Regions from separate parts of the Mesorhizobium humile genome, predicted to be linked through region 2. Evidence: riboswitches for the same ligand, from Rfam matches in the RefSeq annotation. Region 2 holds a riboswitch; the other holds the start of a gene.
The links. Region 2 has a riboswitch for thiamine pyrophosphate ahead of thiB (thiamine ABC transporter substrate binding subunit). Riboswitches for the same ligand answer to the same signal wherever they lie in the genome.
Positions count from the first base shown of each region.

Region 1: it holds a riboswitch for thiamine pyrophosphate, as region 2 does, so the genes downstream of both, RFM52_RS09465 (YkoF family thiamine/hydroxymethylpyrimidine-binding protein) here and thiB (thiamine ABC transporter substrate binding subunit) in region 2, are expected to answer to the same signal.

Region 1 is NZ_JAVIIV010000004.1:327,725-335,115, reverse strand. Features, by position in the region: gene RFM52_RS09480 (ABC transporter substrate-binding protein) at 158-1,171, opposite strand; gene RFM52_RS09475 (ABC transporter ATP-binding protein) at 1,168-1,941, opposite strand; gene RFM52_RS09470 (ABC transporter permease) at 1,938-2,711, opposite strand; gene RFM52_RS09465 (YkoF family thiamine/hydroxymethylpyrimidine-binding protein) at 2,864-3,472, opposite strand; TPP riboswitch at 3,463-3,575, opposite strand; gene RFM52_RS09460 (hypothetical protein) at 3,784-4,128, shown strand; gene RFM52_RS09455 (hypothetical protein) at 4,332-4,541, shown strand; gene RFM52_RS09450 (DUF2934 domain-containing protein) at 4,784-5,029, opposite strand; gene RFM52_RS09445 (hypothetical protein) at 5,139-5,348, opposite strand; gene RFM52_RS09440 (DUF1236 domain-containing protein) at 5,475-5,774, opposite strand; gene RFM52_RS09435 (DUF982 domain-containing protein) at 6,034-6,339, shown strand; gene RFM52_RS09430 (hypothetical protein) at 6,510-6,731, opposite strand; gene RFM52_RS09425 (DUF1236 domain-containing protein) at 6,943-7,242, opposite strand; gene RFM52_RS09420 (hypothetical protein) at 7,292-7,391, opposite strand, start outside.
Region 2 is NZ_JAVIIV010000022.1:100,173-107,563, forward strand. Features, by position in the region: gene RFM52_RS26800 (caspase family protein) at 1-389, shown strand, start outside; gene RFM52_RS26805 (M48 family metalloprotease) at 468-1,937, opposite strand; gene thiQ (thiamine ABC transporter ATP-binding protein) at 2,091-2,876, opposite strand; gene thiP (thiamine/thiamine pyrophosphate ABC transporter permease) at 2,873-4,495, opposite strand; gene thiB (thiamine ABC transporter substrate binding subunit) at 4,720-5,730, opposite strand; TPP riboswitch at 5,774-5,879, opposite strand; gene RFM52_RS26825 (thiamine diphosphokinase) at 6,017-6,661, shown strand; gene RFM52_RS26830 (ABC-F family ATP-binding cassette domain-containing protein) at 6,671-7,391, shown strand, end outside.

The sequences.
Region 1 (7,391 bases), on a different contig from region 2:
GACGGAAACCGCTACGCACTTTTCCTGGAATTGCTCTAGTGCCGGCCTTCAAAGGCTTCATCCCTCGATTGCAGGACGCCGGCACGGCTGGTCGAACCCGTCAGCGCGTGCCCTGGCGCGGCTGGTCAGGCCCGACGGCCTTCCTGGGGCTTCAACCCTATCCCAGGAATTCATCGCTGAAATAGGTGGAAAAGTCTGGCCGCATGGCGAGCGCCTTGCCGTTGCCGTCGAGCAGTATTCCCGAGGCGAACAAATACCCGCCCATCGCTTCCATCTTGGCTTTGTCCATGGTGCCGATGGCGCCGTTAGCGCCCTTCAGGAAGTGGCCGTCGTTCAGCGCCTTCAGCGAGGCTTGGATCAGCGCGGGGTTGGTGAGCGTGTCCTTGTTGGCGGCGACCAGCAACTCGCCTGCATCCTTTGCCTGATCGACTGCGAATGCATAGCCACGCCGCGTCGCCTGCACGAAGGCCGCGGCGGCCTTTGGATTGGTCGCGAGAAAAGCATTGCTGGAGACGATCAGCGTGGTGTGCTCGTCCGGCACGCCGTAATCGGCGTAGCGGAAGGTGCGTTGCTTGAGACCCTTCAGCTCCGCCTCGACACCTTCCCATGTCGAGACTTCCAGCGTGAAATCGACCGCGCCGTTGGCCAAGGCCTCGTAGGCGGACGTTCCCAGCGTCACGGTCGAGAAATCGCCTTTGCCGCCGTCGTGGCGGATGATGGTCTGCAGCAGCGTGTTTTCCCAGGCGCTGCCGAAGCCGCCATAAGTCAGGCCGTCGAGGTTTTTCGGGCTTTTGATCGCGGAGCGATCGGCGTTGAAGACGACACGACCGGTCTCCGACTGGACAACGGCATAGACAGCCTTCAGGTCGGCGCCGGCGCTCTTTTGCGTGAACAAGCCGAGCGAACCGGAAATGCCGAAATCGGCGACACGGTTGGCAACCAGCGTGCCCGAACCCGTATCGCCATAGGGCAGGATTTCAACGTCCAGGCCCGCATCGCGGTAAAAGCCTTTGTCGCGGGCGACAAACAGGCCGATGTGGTTGGTGTTGACGGTCCAGTCGAGCGCGACGGTGATTTTTTGCAGGGCGGCGGCACGGGCTGGCGTGATGGCTCCGGCAAAGGGCAGGCCGGCGGCCAGAAACAGCGCCTGGCGGCGGGTCAGGTCGGTCATTTCAATTCTCCATCGCATGGTCGGAAATTCGAATCGGGCTGGCCAAGCAGCGTGTCGAGGATGCCGGCCTCGATCGCCGCAGCCTCGCGGGCAAGTACCGCGCTCTCGGTGCGCGGGCGCGGCAGCGGCACGGCCACTTCGCGCACCACGCGCGCGGGCCGCGCCGACAGCACATAGATTCGGTCGGACAGAAGCACTGCTTCGCGCACGTCATGGGTGATCAGCAGCGCCGTCCAGCGATGGTTTCGCCACATCGTCTCCAGCCAGCGCTGCATGGCCGCGCGGGTCAGCGCATCGAGCGCGCCGAAGGGCTCGTCAAGCAACAGCATGTCGCGTTGCTGCACGACGGTGCGCAGGAGCGCGGCGCGCTGGCGCATGCCGCCGGACAGCTCGGCCGGCCAGGCATGTTCGAAGCCGACAAGGCCGAACTCGGCGAACAAAGGCGCCACGCGTCGCCGCGCGGCCCGGCGCTTCATGCCCTGCACTTCGAGCCCCAGCGTCGCATTGTCGATGACGCGCCGCCACGGCATCAGCGCGTCACGCTGCGGCATGAAGGCGAAGCGGGCGCCATCGAGCGGCGCGCCGTCGAAGCGCATCTCGCCCTCGCCCCGGATTGCGCCGGTGAGCAACTGGAACAATGTCGACTTGCCGGCGCCAGATGGCCCGAGGATCGAGACGAACTCGCCCGCAGCAACATGCAGCGAAACGCCGGCCAGAACCTTAAGCGCGCCGAAGCTTTTTTGCACGTTGCGGAGCTCGAGCCTTGTCATGGCCGGCCCTTCCCGACAGGCTCGCCGCCGACGTAACGCGCCCTTTCGCCGTCTGCATTTTCCCAAGGCATCGCAAGACGCTGGACGAGGACGGCAAGACCGAAGAGCGCCAGCGTCAGTGCCGAGCTGAGAGCTACGGCGGCGAGCACCAGGTCGGGGCGGAAATTGTTCTTGGCGCTGAGCATGTAGATGCCCAGCCCCTTCGCGGCGCCCGCATATTCGGCGAAGATGGCGCCCACCACGGCATAGGTGATTGAGATGCGCAACCCGGCGAAGAAATAGGGCAGCGCCGACGGCAACCGGGCGAGCCAAAAAATGCGCCAGCGCCCTGCTCCCATGGCGGCGAGCATCTGGCTGATTTCCGGACTCGTGGCGGCATAGCCCTCGACCAGCGCCACCATCATCGGGAAGAAGGTGACCAGCGCCACGAGCAGGATCTTCGGCAGCAGCCCGAAGCCGAACCACAGCACCGCCAGCGGCGCGATCGCCACCAGCGGCAAGGTCTGGCTGGCGATCAACAGCGGGAACAGCGCGCGGCGCAGCGGAGCCAAGAAGTCGACCAGCGCCGAGAGGATGAAGGCGGCGGCGAGCGAGCAGGCAAAGCCCGCCAGCGTGGCGCGGATGGTGGGCAGTGTGTTGTCGGCCAGTGCCGCGCGGTTCTCCCAGGCTTGCGCCAGCACCCGCGAGGGCGCTGGGAGCATGGTGGGAGCGATGCCGCCCAGGCGAGCGTAGAGCTCCCAGGCGGTGAGGAGGAGGGTCAACGAAAATATGACGGGAGCTAATTTGGCGAAGGCGGATGCCACAGCCAATCTCCCCCGCAACGGGGGAGATTGGCTGTCGTCTTGGCTTTCGCCAAACGCCTCTTGCGGTGTGGAATCTAATTCGACAGCCATGACATACCTCGACGGCGCTTTGCGTGCGCTCAAACCGCGGTCGGGCTGTTCGCCGAAATCGTTATGTCGAGCGTCACATGGCCAGCGCCGGGGCCGAAGCGGCAGAACGCCTCGTTCAGCGTGGCGAACACCGCGCCGGCGTCACCGCGCAGCTTGGTGCAGAAATGCTTAGAGCGTTCGAACACGCCGGACTGCTTCAGGAAGTCGATGCAGCCATAGATCTCGTCCATGTGGCCGCCGTTGCCCATCACGTAGAGCGAGAATTGCGCCGCCACCGGCTGGTCGGTCGAAGGCGTCGTCTCGACGGCGCGGAGCGCCGCGCGCTTGCGTTCGTCGAGCGGGATCGCCGGGCCGCCGATCTCGTCGGAGCGGCAGATCGGGTCGTCCGGTTCGCCGGGGCAGCCGCGCGAGACGGCGGCCGACAGCACGCAATGCCTGCCGCTTCTGGCCGCCGCCGCAAAGAGGTCGCGCATGGCGGGGAACAGCACTTCGGGCGGCCCAACCAGCAGCGTCGAGATGTCATCGGTCTCGATCCTCAACCTGTCGCGGTAAGGATCGAGCGCGCCGAGCGCGCCAAGGATGACGCCGACGAAATCGTCGGTCATGGGATAAAGGGAAATCTGTGCGCCGGAAAACATGGCCCGCCTCGCTCCGCTGGTATTATCCAGATCAGCTTTAGGGTCCGGAGGCTTGCCGCCGCCATCTCAGCCCCGACCGTACGGAGCACCCCTGTGGATGGCGGGGTTAAAGCATTGTTTGCAGTGCTGGGAAAGCGGTTTTTTTACGGTGTCAGTTGGGCCGGGCGCCCCATCTCCCTATGGGAGATGCCGGTGGTTATAAGATTTTCGCGGATTTCTTATAACTGCTATATCGTTCAAACCGTACGAATCTCGCTTGATTACTTTTCGTACATAAAGTACGATACCTCCCTTCCGTTGAGGGGATTTGCTTGAACACCGCGAACCATGCCGCTTTCGCCGACCTCTCCCGCCCTTTGCTCTCGCCACTGCCGCTCGCCGAGCGCGAACGCCTCGCCGGTGCCTGGCGCATGGCGAGCCAGGACATCGCCGACGACATCCGCTTCATTCGGCAATATCTGAAAGTGATCGCCGAGAAGGATGAGCGGCTTTCCACCGGCACGCTGGTGCACGGCCGCGCCTATATCGAAGCCTGCGCCGCCTGGCTCCCGGAGACGGTGGCGCGGTATCTGCAGAACCTCAGGCTGATCAGCGAATGCGAAAGCGCGATGATCGCGGCGGGGATGAGGTTTGCCAGGTCGAGCGATGCCTGGTGAGTGAAGCGCCATCTTCCCTGTGGAAGAAGCAAGAAGCCCGCCGCATCGCGCCCTCTCCGCCAGCCGCTGCAACTCTTGGCCGTGCTCCCGGAAATGCATCGTTTCACACAATCGCCAATTGGTGGACGCGGGCGAGCGGCCGGGCGTTAATTCTCCGCAGGCGCAGGAGGGTAAAGCCGCATACCAGGGAGGAACTCGTTTTGATGGATCAGCGCATCGACATCGGCATGCAGCCCGACGATCAGCCCTACGAAGTCATCTCATTCGCCCGGAAGCACGGTCTAACGGTCCCGGTTGCCGACGCGGTCCTTTTCGCGAAGGGTCCGTCGCCGTCACGCGCTGCCTGCGACATGGCAGCGCTTGCCTTCCTCTGCGCGGTCGCGCGATACGCCGGAAAGCAAGGGACCCGGTAGCTTCCCCTACCAGCTGAACTGCAGCCCCGCATTGCCGCCGACCTGGCTGGCGGCGAAGGCGGTACCGAGCGTGCCGGTCAGCCGGCCACCATAGGCGAAGCCTTCGCTCAGCACCGCTGCGCCGGTGATGACGAAGGCATTGACACAGCCGGCATTGCCCCAGTTGGGTGCGGGCGGCCCAGAATTATCGGAGGGCGTGACATAGCCTCACCTTCCGACGGACCAAATGAGGCTTGGCGGGCTCAGGCCTTGGCTTTGGGCTTGGTCGCTTTCGCCTTGGCGGGCACCTTGGCCGGCTTCTCCGCTTTGGCGGCTTTCGGCTTGTCGGCGGCGGCCTTCTTCGGGGTCTTCGCCTTTGGCTTGCTCGCAGCATCGACCTCGGCCGCCGCCTGGTCCCAATGCTCCATATGCGCACCTTCCGGCCGGCCGGCTTGCTCCCAGATCTCGTGCGCGCGCTGGCGAATGCGTTCGTGCCTGTCGTCCGTCACTGTCGCCTCCTAAAGGTTGGGACCGTTCCCCGGCGCGAACATTAGCCGAATTTTCCCGTGGCGTCTTCGGTATCGCGCGTGAGCGAGCGACAGAAACGGCAAATTTCGCTCAGTGTCCGTCGGTGATGACGGCGACACCCAGATACGCTGCCTTCTTTGTAATCAATCCGGCTAAGTCCGCATCAGAGCGATCCGTCCCCGTGCGCTGCCGCAGCAGGGAAATTGCCTCTTTCATCGACAGCAGGCCAGTTCTGTGCTCGGCCAGCAGCTTGTCAACCATGGCGGCGATACTTGGTGATTCGACGTGTGGATGATGCATGGCAACGACTCCTTCTTCGCTGCCTCCCAAACCGCTGTCTAGTTTAGGCCTCATATCCGGATGCGAGAAGAGCCCGATCCTTCCCCGATGCTTCGGCGGGAGGATCGGGCTCATTCAGACCAAGCGTTATTGAATCACCTGGATGACGCGGCGCGTGCCGGGGTCGATCAGCACCGTGTGGTCGTTGACGACCGCATAGCGATACTTGACGTCCGGAACCTGCTGCAGCTCGACGGTGTCAGGCACGGTCGAGCCAACGCCCAGCTCGAGGCCAAGCACGTTGACCGAGGCAATCGGATGCTTGTGGACATATTCCTTGACCACGGTCTGCTGCTCGGGCGTGACGATCACCTCGTCCGCGGCCGCGATGCCGATGCCGGCCATCAGAGCCAGGCCGGCGACAGCTGGAATGAGGATGGTTTTCATCGTTTCTCTCCTGTTGCGTTGGCGAGCTCCGCCTTGCCTCCGCGGGAGCGGAAACATCGGCAGGTCGAACATGGGAGCTCCAGGGGCAAACGTCGCCGGCAAGGTGTTGTTCCGTCAGCGATGACTAATTGATTTGGCGGAACCTTCGCATCGGCTCCGCATTGGAAGGCTTTGAAACTGCCCAAGACTTTGAAATCCATGGGGTGCCGTCGTCATGCGAGAAGGTTCCATCAGAAGCGACATAGAACTTCGGGCTCCGGTGACCATCGCCGTCGGCGCCGGCTTCAAGCGCGAGATCGCCTCGCTCACCGCGATGCAGAACTTTCTCAAGGAATGGCCATCGGCCTGTCAGGGCGAGAGCTACGGCATGGCTTTGCGCGCCTGCGAAGCCGCGCGGGCCGGCGAGATCGATCTCGACAAGGCGCGTCAGGCATTCCTGGTCTTCGCGAAGAAGGCGGGGATCGAGTGGACCGGCGCCGATCCGGTCGCGGTGCTGCGCGAAGCCAAGATCAGGCGCAGCCGGGCGCGCGAAAGCCGCGCCCAAAACCGACACGTGCCTGGATAGAGCCAGCCTCGGCGCACTCAGACTCAACGCCATGCGCATCGGCCTTGCCTACAAGTTTTCGGGTTAGCCGCCATATCCTGGAAGGGCGCCGCCTGGCGTCCGTTCGTCTATGAACCGCCGCCACGCCGGCTGACTGGATCGATCCGGGATTTTCGGCTGGTGGGCCGCTGTCAGTTCGGCGACGATTCGCCCAGCGCCTCGGTAACGAAAGACGCGGCGATCAGATCGTCCGCGTCTATGCGTAGGGAGCCCTCGCCGCCCCCCATGATTGCCGCGACCTTCTGGAAGGTCTTCATCTCATGTTCGGTGATGCGAGCATCCCGCATCCTGGCCTTAAGATCGGCCACCCGCATCCCGAGCGAACGGGATGTCCCAATTTCTCGTTTCGACATGTTGGTCAGTCTCCTCCCCAACCGGTGCCTGTTTCGCCGCCGCCCAATTCCTGCATCCTGCGCATGCTTGTGTTCTCTATGAGGCAAACTTGAACACAGAGGCGGCAACGTCTGCCCTGGGCGAAAGGTTCCATTAGCAGTAGGTAACGAATTAATACTGGCTAGCGGCCTGCCGCCGGCGGCAGGCCGCTACCCAGCGGCGAATGAATCCCTACTCGATGACCTGGACGATTTTGCGCGTGCCGGGATCGACGATGACCGTCCGGTTGTCGACGACAACGTAGCGGTACTTCACGTTTGGCACTTCATGGAGCTCGACAGTGTCGGGAAGGACGCTGCCGATGCTGAGCTTCACGCCCGGAACCTCGACGGAGGCCAGCGGCTGCTTATGCACATACTCGCGAATGACCGTTTCCTGTTCGGGCTGGATGATGACGTCCTGGGCAGTGGCGGCGCCGATACCCGTCAGGAGCAGCAGGCCCGCCGCAGCGGTTGTGAGATGCAGTTTCATCGATGTTCTCCTCGTTTGGATGATTGCCTCTCACGCTGAGCCTGCGATTTCACAGCCGGTAGGCGTTGTCCGTAACGCCGGCCGGCAGGCCTTGTTCCTGCAAAAACCTGACGCCGTTATTTTCGCGAACGTCGCCTGCGCCGGGCGCG
Region 2 (7,391 bases):
TCCAGGCAGCGGCGATGGGGCATGTCGACGCCATGAAGGAGCTTGCTCTGATCTTCCAGGAAGGCCGCAACGGCGTGCCCGCCGACCCGGCCCGCGCCTTGGCTTTCCTCAGGGCAGGCATGGAGCGGCAAGAGGTATATTCGATGGGTATTCTTGGGCTTCCGCCGAAGTGGAGCACCCAGACAGTCGCCGTGTGCAAGCCCAAGGTTGTCACGAAAGTGGTCACGAAGGTAAAAGTGGTCCGCACCCCTGCGCCGCCGCCGCCGAACACGCCAAAGGCCCCTTTGGCACCAATCGAACCAGCGCCCTGGCGCGGCAATGGCGGCGATCATTCCGATCAACCCAGCAGGAACACCGGCGACAGCACCAGTGGCAGTGCTGACTTGTGATGGTGGCGGCGACAAAAACCTGGGATCGGCCGAAGCGTCGACCCAGGTCGCGGCCGCAAGCCGCCCCGACGGGCTGTCCTACCTATCGGTGACGATCTTGACCTTGTCGCCGGACGACACCGTCGCGCCGGGCGACATGGCGTTGAGCACGCGGAAGAGATCGAGCTTGCGGTCGACGCCGACCATCTGCGCTGCGAGCGAGCCCATGGTCTGGCCGGCCTGGACAGTGACGACCCTGATATGCAGCGGCTTCAGCGCCGCCTTCTCGGCTGGACTCAGCACACGGAACGAACCGCTGACCGAGCGCGCGACCGGGTCCAGCGCGGTGCTGGCCGAGGGCGCGGCCGTCAGCAGCCTGTAGACCTGTCCGCCGGCGCGGATCACCGCGATATCGAACTGCCAGCCTTGCGCGGTGGCATGCGCCATCGCCGCATCGTTGCCGTTGATCGTCTCCTGGCGCACGCTGGCGTCCTCGAGACCGGCCACCCAACCGCTGCGGATGTAGTCGGTGAGCGACACCGACTTATCGATCGCCACGCCGTCGAAACGGATGGCGATGTCGCCCGGCCCGGTCGCGGTGACGGCGGCCGCCGAATTGTCGATGACGAAACCGTCCGGCACGGTGAAGGAGACACCGAGATTGGGATGCATGAAGGTCTGGCCGCGCACATAGCCTTCCTCGGGCGTGTCGCCGTAAAGCAGGCCGTCTATGCCTGCGAGGAAAGCGTCGCGGTCGCGCGTGCCGAAGCCGGGCGGGCCGAAATTGCGCGCAAGACGCTGCGCCAGCTCGATGCGCTGCGGCGTGTTGGGGTGCGTCGCCAGGAAGTCGAGGCTGGCGTCGGTTGCGCCGCTCACCGAGCGGAAATCGGTATAGGCCGACATCGACTGCAGGAAGCGGCCGGCGGCATAGGGATCGTAGCCCGCCTCGCCGATCGACTTGATGCCGATGGCGTCGGCCTGCAGCTCCTGGTTGCGCGAGAATTGCGCGAGCCGAAGCTTGCCGCGGATGAGCGCAGCCTTGGCGGTCGGGCTGTCGCCGAGCACATCGGAAACCACCTTGGTCGCCAGGCCCTCCTCGGCCTCGAGCTGCTGCCGCTGCAAGCCATGATTCGCGGTGACGTGGCCCATCTCATGCGCGATGACGGCGGCAAGCTCGGAGGAATCGTTGGCCAGCGCCAGCAGGCCGCGCGTCACATAGAGATAACCGCCCGGCAGCGCGAAGGCGTTGACGTTGGGCGAGTTGAGGATGGTAATGCGATAGGTCTGGGTCGGGTTGGCCGACACCACGGTGAGATTGCCGACGACCTTGGCAACCATGCGCTCGAGCCTGGGGTCGGAATATTCGCCGCCATAAGTGGCAAGAATGCGCGGATGCTGCGCTTTCGCCATTTCGGCGAGCTTGGCGTTGGCGACCACATTGTCGACGGTGATCGGCTTGTCGGAAGGCTGGAAGCCGCTTTCCTGCACGTCCGGCGGCGTGAACATCTGGCAGCTGGCCAGCGCCACGGCAACGCCCGCCAACGCGAAAAATCGTGCCAGCGGCCTCATCCAAACCTTCTCAGCGCCGGTCGACAGATCGGCTTCCTTTCGAAATCTTTCGGCAAATCACGGCCCCGCCGGACCAGCATGGCCGGACCTAGCCACACTCCCCCGGACAAGGCAAGCAAACGCCGGATCGCCCGTTGCCGGTTTGGCCGTAAATTATGTCCGCTTCCGGGCAATGTGTTGTGATCCGGCAACGGTGCCGCCTCGATCGCCGATATAGCGCCGGAAGGCGTCCGGTCCAGACCGGTCGAAGAAATCGTCGGCCGGCCCAATTGCCGCGATCGTGCCTTCGTCGAGAAATGCCACGTCCTGGCCGATGCGGCGCGCATCTTCCGGCTGATGGGTGACGAACAGCACCGTCATTTCGCGCTCGGCATGGATGCCGGCCATAAGGTCTAGCATGTCGTCGCGCAACGCCGGGCCGAGCGATGCGAAAGGTTCGTCGAGCAGCAAGACGGGCCGGTCGCGCAGCAGCACCCTCGCCAGCGCCACGCGCTGCCGCTCGCCGCCGGATAGCTCGCGCGGCAGCCGCTTTTCCTTGCCGGCAAGGCCAACCCGCGCCAGCGCCTTGGTGACGGCGGCGCGATCGGCGTCGCCGAGTTTCAGCGACGGCGAGCGGCCGAGCCCGACATTGGCTTCCACGGAAAGATGCGCAAACAAGTTGTTTTCCTGGAACACCATCGACACCGGCCGCGCCGAAGGCGGTGTGTCGCCGAGATCGACGCCGGCGATCAGCACCTTGCCCGCATCGGGCGTTTCGAAGCCGGCTATCAGATTGAGTAGCGTCGACTTGCCGGAGCCGCTCGGCCCCATGATGGCGGTGATCCTGCCGGCCTCGAATTCGGCGTCGAAGCGGAAGGAGGCCTCGCCATAGCTGAACGAGACGCCATCCAGGGCGACGGTGAGGCCCTTTTGCGTGGCGGTGCCGTCCATGGTCGTCATGACTTTCCTTCCCGCCCCAGCCAGTCGGCGGCAAACACCAGCATCAGGCAGACCAGGCCGAGCAGCAAGGCAAGTCCCGCGGCGTCGGCTGTCCGGTAGCTGCCCATGCGCGCCAAAAGCAGATAGGGCAAGGTCTGCACGGAATCGCTGCCGAACAGCGCGATCACGCCGAGATCGCCGAGCGACAGCGCCATGGCGAAGGCGAAGCCGGTGGCCAGGGGCCGTCTGAGCGACGGCCAGTCGATCAGGCTGAGCCTGGTCCAGCCGGATATGCCGAGCGCCACGCAAAGGCGCTCGTGGCGCTCGCTCGCCGCGTCATAGGCGGGACGAATGGCGCGGATGGCAAAGGGCATCGCCATCACCGCGTTGACGGCGACGACCATGACTGGCGCGACGGCAAAGACATCGGTGACGTGGCGCAGCGCCAGGAACCAGCCTGCGCCAAGCACGATCGGAGGCACGACGAGCACGAAGCCGGCACCGGTGTCGGCGGCGTGTTCGAGCAGGCCCATGGCGCCGCCCGCCCGGCGCCGCAGGGCCAGCGCGCGCCGCGCCGCGATCAGCGCCAGCGACAACGTCACGCCGAGCAGCGCCGCAAGCAAAGCGAGGCCCGCGCTGGTCAGCGTCGCGCGGCGCACCGCCGCTTCACCCGCCAGCCGGCCGAGATCGGCCTGAAAGCCTGAAAGCACGGTCGCAAGCATCGGTCCGGCGACGAACAGCAGGGCAAGCACGATGAGGCCGACGTTCAGCACACTTTCGATCCGGCCCACCGAAAGGTAGCGGCGCGATACCACCGGCAGGTTGGCGTCGCCGACCGTGTTGGCGCCGAGCCGCGTGAGCGCGACGACCACGACAAAGGTGAGTGCGATCTGCAGCAGCGTCAACACCACGGCGCGCGCGGGATCGAAATCGAAGCGCAGCGCCTGGTAGATGGCGACCTCCAGCGTCGTCGCGGCCGGCCCCCCGCCCAGCGTCAATATGATGGTGAAGGAGGTGATGCAGAGCATGAAGACCAGCCCGGCAATCCCCGGCAGGGCCGCGCGCAGCACCGGCCATTCGATCAGCCGGAAGGCCGGCCGGGCGCCCATGCCGAGCTGGCTCGCCAGCCGCCACTGGTCGGCGGGAATGGTGCCCAGCGCCTCGAGGAAGAGGCGCGTGGCTAGCGGCAGGTTGAAGAAGACATGCGCGACCAGGATGCCGGAGAGGCCGTAGATCCCCGGCCAATCCCCGCCGCCGAGCCTGGCGAAAGCGCCGGCAAAGTACCCGGCGCGACCATAGAGCGCCAGGATACCGAGCGCGGCGACGATCGCCGGCAAGGCCAGCGGCACGGTAAACAGCTGCAGGATCAGTCGACGGCCGGGAAAGGCCGGATGTCGCGACAGGGCGCGCGCGACCAGCAGCGCCGGCGCGACCGATAAGAGCGTCGACAGAGCCGCTTGCCAGAGCGTGAAGCGGGCGACGCGCAGGAGATAGCCGTCGAAGGCGGCGGCGGCGCCGGAGAGATCCTGCATGCCTTCGAGGGCGAGGCCGGCGAAAGCGCCGCCGATGAGGATGGCGATGGCCGCGAGTGCGGCAATGCCGGCGGTGATGCGGGAGTCAGGGCGCGGCGTGGGTTGCACGCTGCACCCTTTGGGTTCGAGCTAGCGGGCGCCGCGTTCCTTCGCGCCCCTCTCTGGCCTGCCGGCCATCTCCCCCTCTAGGGGGGAGATCAGACGTCACGCGGGCTTTCGCCAATCTCCAATGCCGCAGGATTGAGCAAGGCGCCAAAGCTGCCAATCTCCCCCCTTGAGGGGGAGATGTCCGGCAGGACAGAGAGGGGGGCCTTGGCGCAAGCATCGAAAATCTACTTGCTCATCACAGCCAGCCACTCATCCACCCAGGCCTTGCGGTTGGCGGCGACTTCCTCCGGGCTGAACAGCAAGGTCTTGGTCGGCTTGACCAGTTTGTCGAAGGCCGGGTTGAGCGGCTTGTCGGTCTTGCCCGCCGGGAACATCCAGTTGGTTTCCGGGATGATGTCCTGGAATTTCGGCCCGGTCATGAAGGCGATAAACTTTTGCGCCAGCGGGTTCTTCGCCCCCGTCGTGGTGATGCCGGCCACCTCGATCTGCAGGTACTCGCCTTCCTCGAAGGAGGCTGCCTGGTAGCGCTCGGTGTTCTCGGCCACCATGTGGTAGGCCGGCGATGTGGTGTAGGACAGCACCATCGGCGCCTCGCCCTTGGTGAACAGGCCGTAGGCCTCGCTCCAGCCGGGCGTCACCGTCAGGACCTTCGGCTTGAGCTTGGCCCAGGCTTCCGGCGCCTTGTCGCCATAGACCGACTTCACCCACAAAAGCAGCCCGAGGCCAGGCGTCGAGGTGCGCGGATCCTGGATGACGATCTTGTCCGTGCCGGTATCCTCGACCAACTCCTTCAGGCTCTTCGGCGGGACTTTTAGCTTCTCCGTGTCATAGACGACGGCGAAATAGCCATAGTCGAAAGGCACGAACGTGTCGTCGCTCCAGCCGCCGGGCACGTTGATGCCGGCCACTTCGCCATGCGGCGCGAACAGGCCGCTCGCCTTGGCGTCCGCCGTCAGGTTGGTGTCGAGGCCGAGCACGATATCGGCCTTGGTGCCGGCGCCTTCGAGCTTGACGCGGTTGAGCAACGCAACGCCGTCGGCCACCGAGACGAATTCGAGATCGCAGCCGCATTCGGCCTCGAATTCCTTCTTCACCGCGGGACCGGGACCCCAGTCGGCGGTGAAGCTTTCATAGGTGTAGACGGTGAGCCTGTCCTTCGCCTCGGCGGGCGCAACGCCCGCCAGCAGCGAAACTAAGCCTGTTGCCAGTATCAGACGTGACAATATCGAGCGCATCGGCGCCTCCTTCGTTCGAGTGACAAGGAATTGAGGCGTCGGATGGTCCGAAACGTCTAATCCCTCCGCCGGTACAAACCGGATCAGGTTCAGCGGGTTGGCTTGATCGCCTCTCAGCCGGATCACGTCCGGCACCCCGTTAGAGCGTTTCGACAGATAGGCCCGGCCGAAGCGGCGCGCAAGCGGAAGTTTGCCGGGCAGCTAATGTTCCCGGCAGCAGGCTCGCAACCGAACCTGGGGCCATCCGGCTTCCGTTTCGCTTGGAGGGCTGGTAAGGGCGACGGCCATGGGCACATTCACCATCCTGCTTGGCGGCGAGCTTATCCGCACGCCCCGGCTCGAACGCCAGATCGAGGGTTCGCGCGTCATCGCCGCCGACGCCGGCATCGGCCATGCACGCATGCTCGGACTGCTGCCGGAGATCTGGGTCGGCGATTTCGACTCGGTGCCGGCGAACCTCCCAAAGGACCTAGCCGCCGTTCCGCGCAAGGTATTCCCGGCCGAGAAGGACATGACCGATGGCGAGCTCGCCATAGCCGAAGCGCTCCAGCGCGGCGCCACCAGCCTGGTGCTGGCCGGAGCCTTCGGCGGCAAGCGCGCCGACCATGCCTTCCTGCATCTGGCGCTCGGGCTTCGGCTCGCCGAAGCGGGTACGACGATACTGCTGACCAGCGGGGCGCAGGAAGGCGTCCCCGTCCTGCCGGGCAGCGCCGGTTTCGACTATGCCGACGGCACCTTGTTTTCGGTGCTCGGCTTCTCCGATCTGTCCGGCCTGACGGTCACGGGCGCCAAATGGCCGCTCGACCGCGTCGAGGTGGCGTTCGGCTCCTCGCTCACTATATCAAACGAGGTCAAAGGGCAGCTTGGCATCGCGCTGGAGCGTGGCCGCGCGCTGCTTCTGGCCCACCCCTACCCTCTTCCTGAAAGCTGACATTTCCAGATGGCGCCGCCACTTCTCAACCTCGACGGCATTAAACTGTCCTTCGGCGGCACTCCGCTGCTAGACGGCGCGGCGCTCAGCGCATCCGCCGGCGAGAAGATCGCATTGGTCGGCCGCAACGGCTCGGGCAAGTCGACCCTGCTCAAGATCGCAGCCGGAATGATCGAGCCGCAGGACGGCGAAGTGTTCCGCCAGCCCTCGGCCACGGTCCGCTATCTGCCGCAGATGCCCGACATGGACGGCTTCGCCGACGTGCGCGCCTATGTCGAGGCGGGCCTCGGTCCGGCCGACGATCCGCATCGCGCGACCTATCTGATGGAACATCTCGGGCTGACCGGCGAGGAGCGGCCGAACGACCTTTCCGGCGGCGAGGCGCGCCGCGCCGCCCTTGCCCGCGTGATGGCGCCCGAACCCGACATCCTGCTGCTCGACGAACCGACCAACCATCTCGATCTTTCAGTCATCGAATGGCTGGAAGAGGAGCTTGCCCGAACTTCCTCGGCCGTCATCCTGATCTCGCACGACCGCCGCTTTCTCGAGCGCGTTACGCGCGCCACCGTCTGGCTCGACCGCGGCCAGACGCGGCGACTGGACAAGGGTTTCGCCCATTTCGAGGAATGGCGCGACCAGGTGTTGGAAGAGGAGGAACGCGAGCAGCACAAGCTCGGCCGCCAGATCGTGCGCGAGGAGCACTGGCTGCGCTACGGCGTGACCGCCAGGC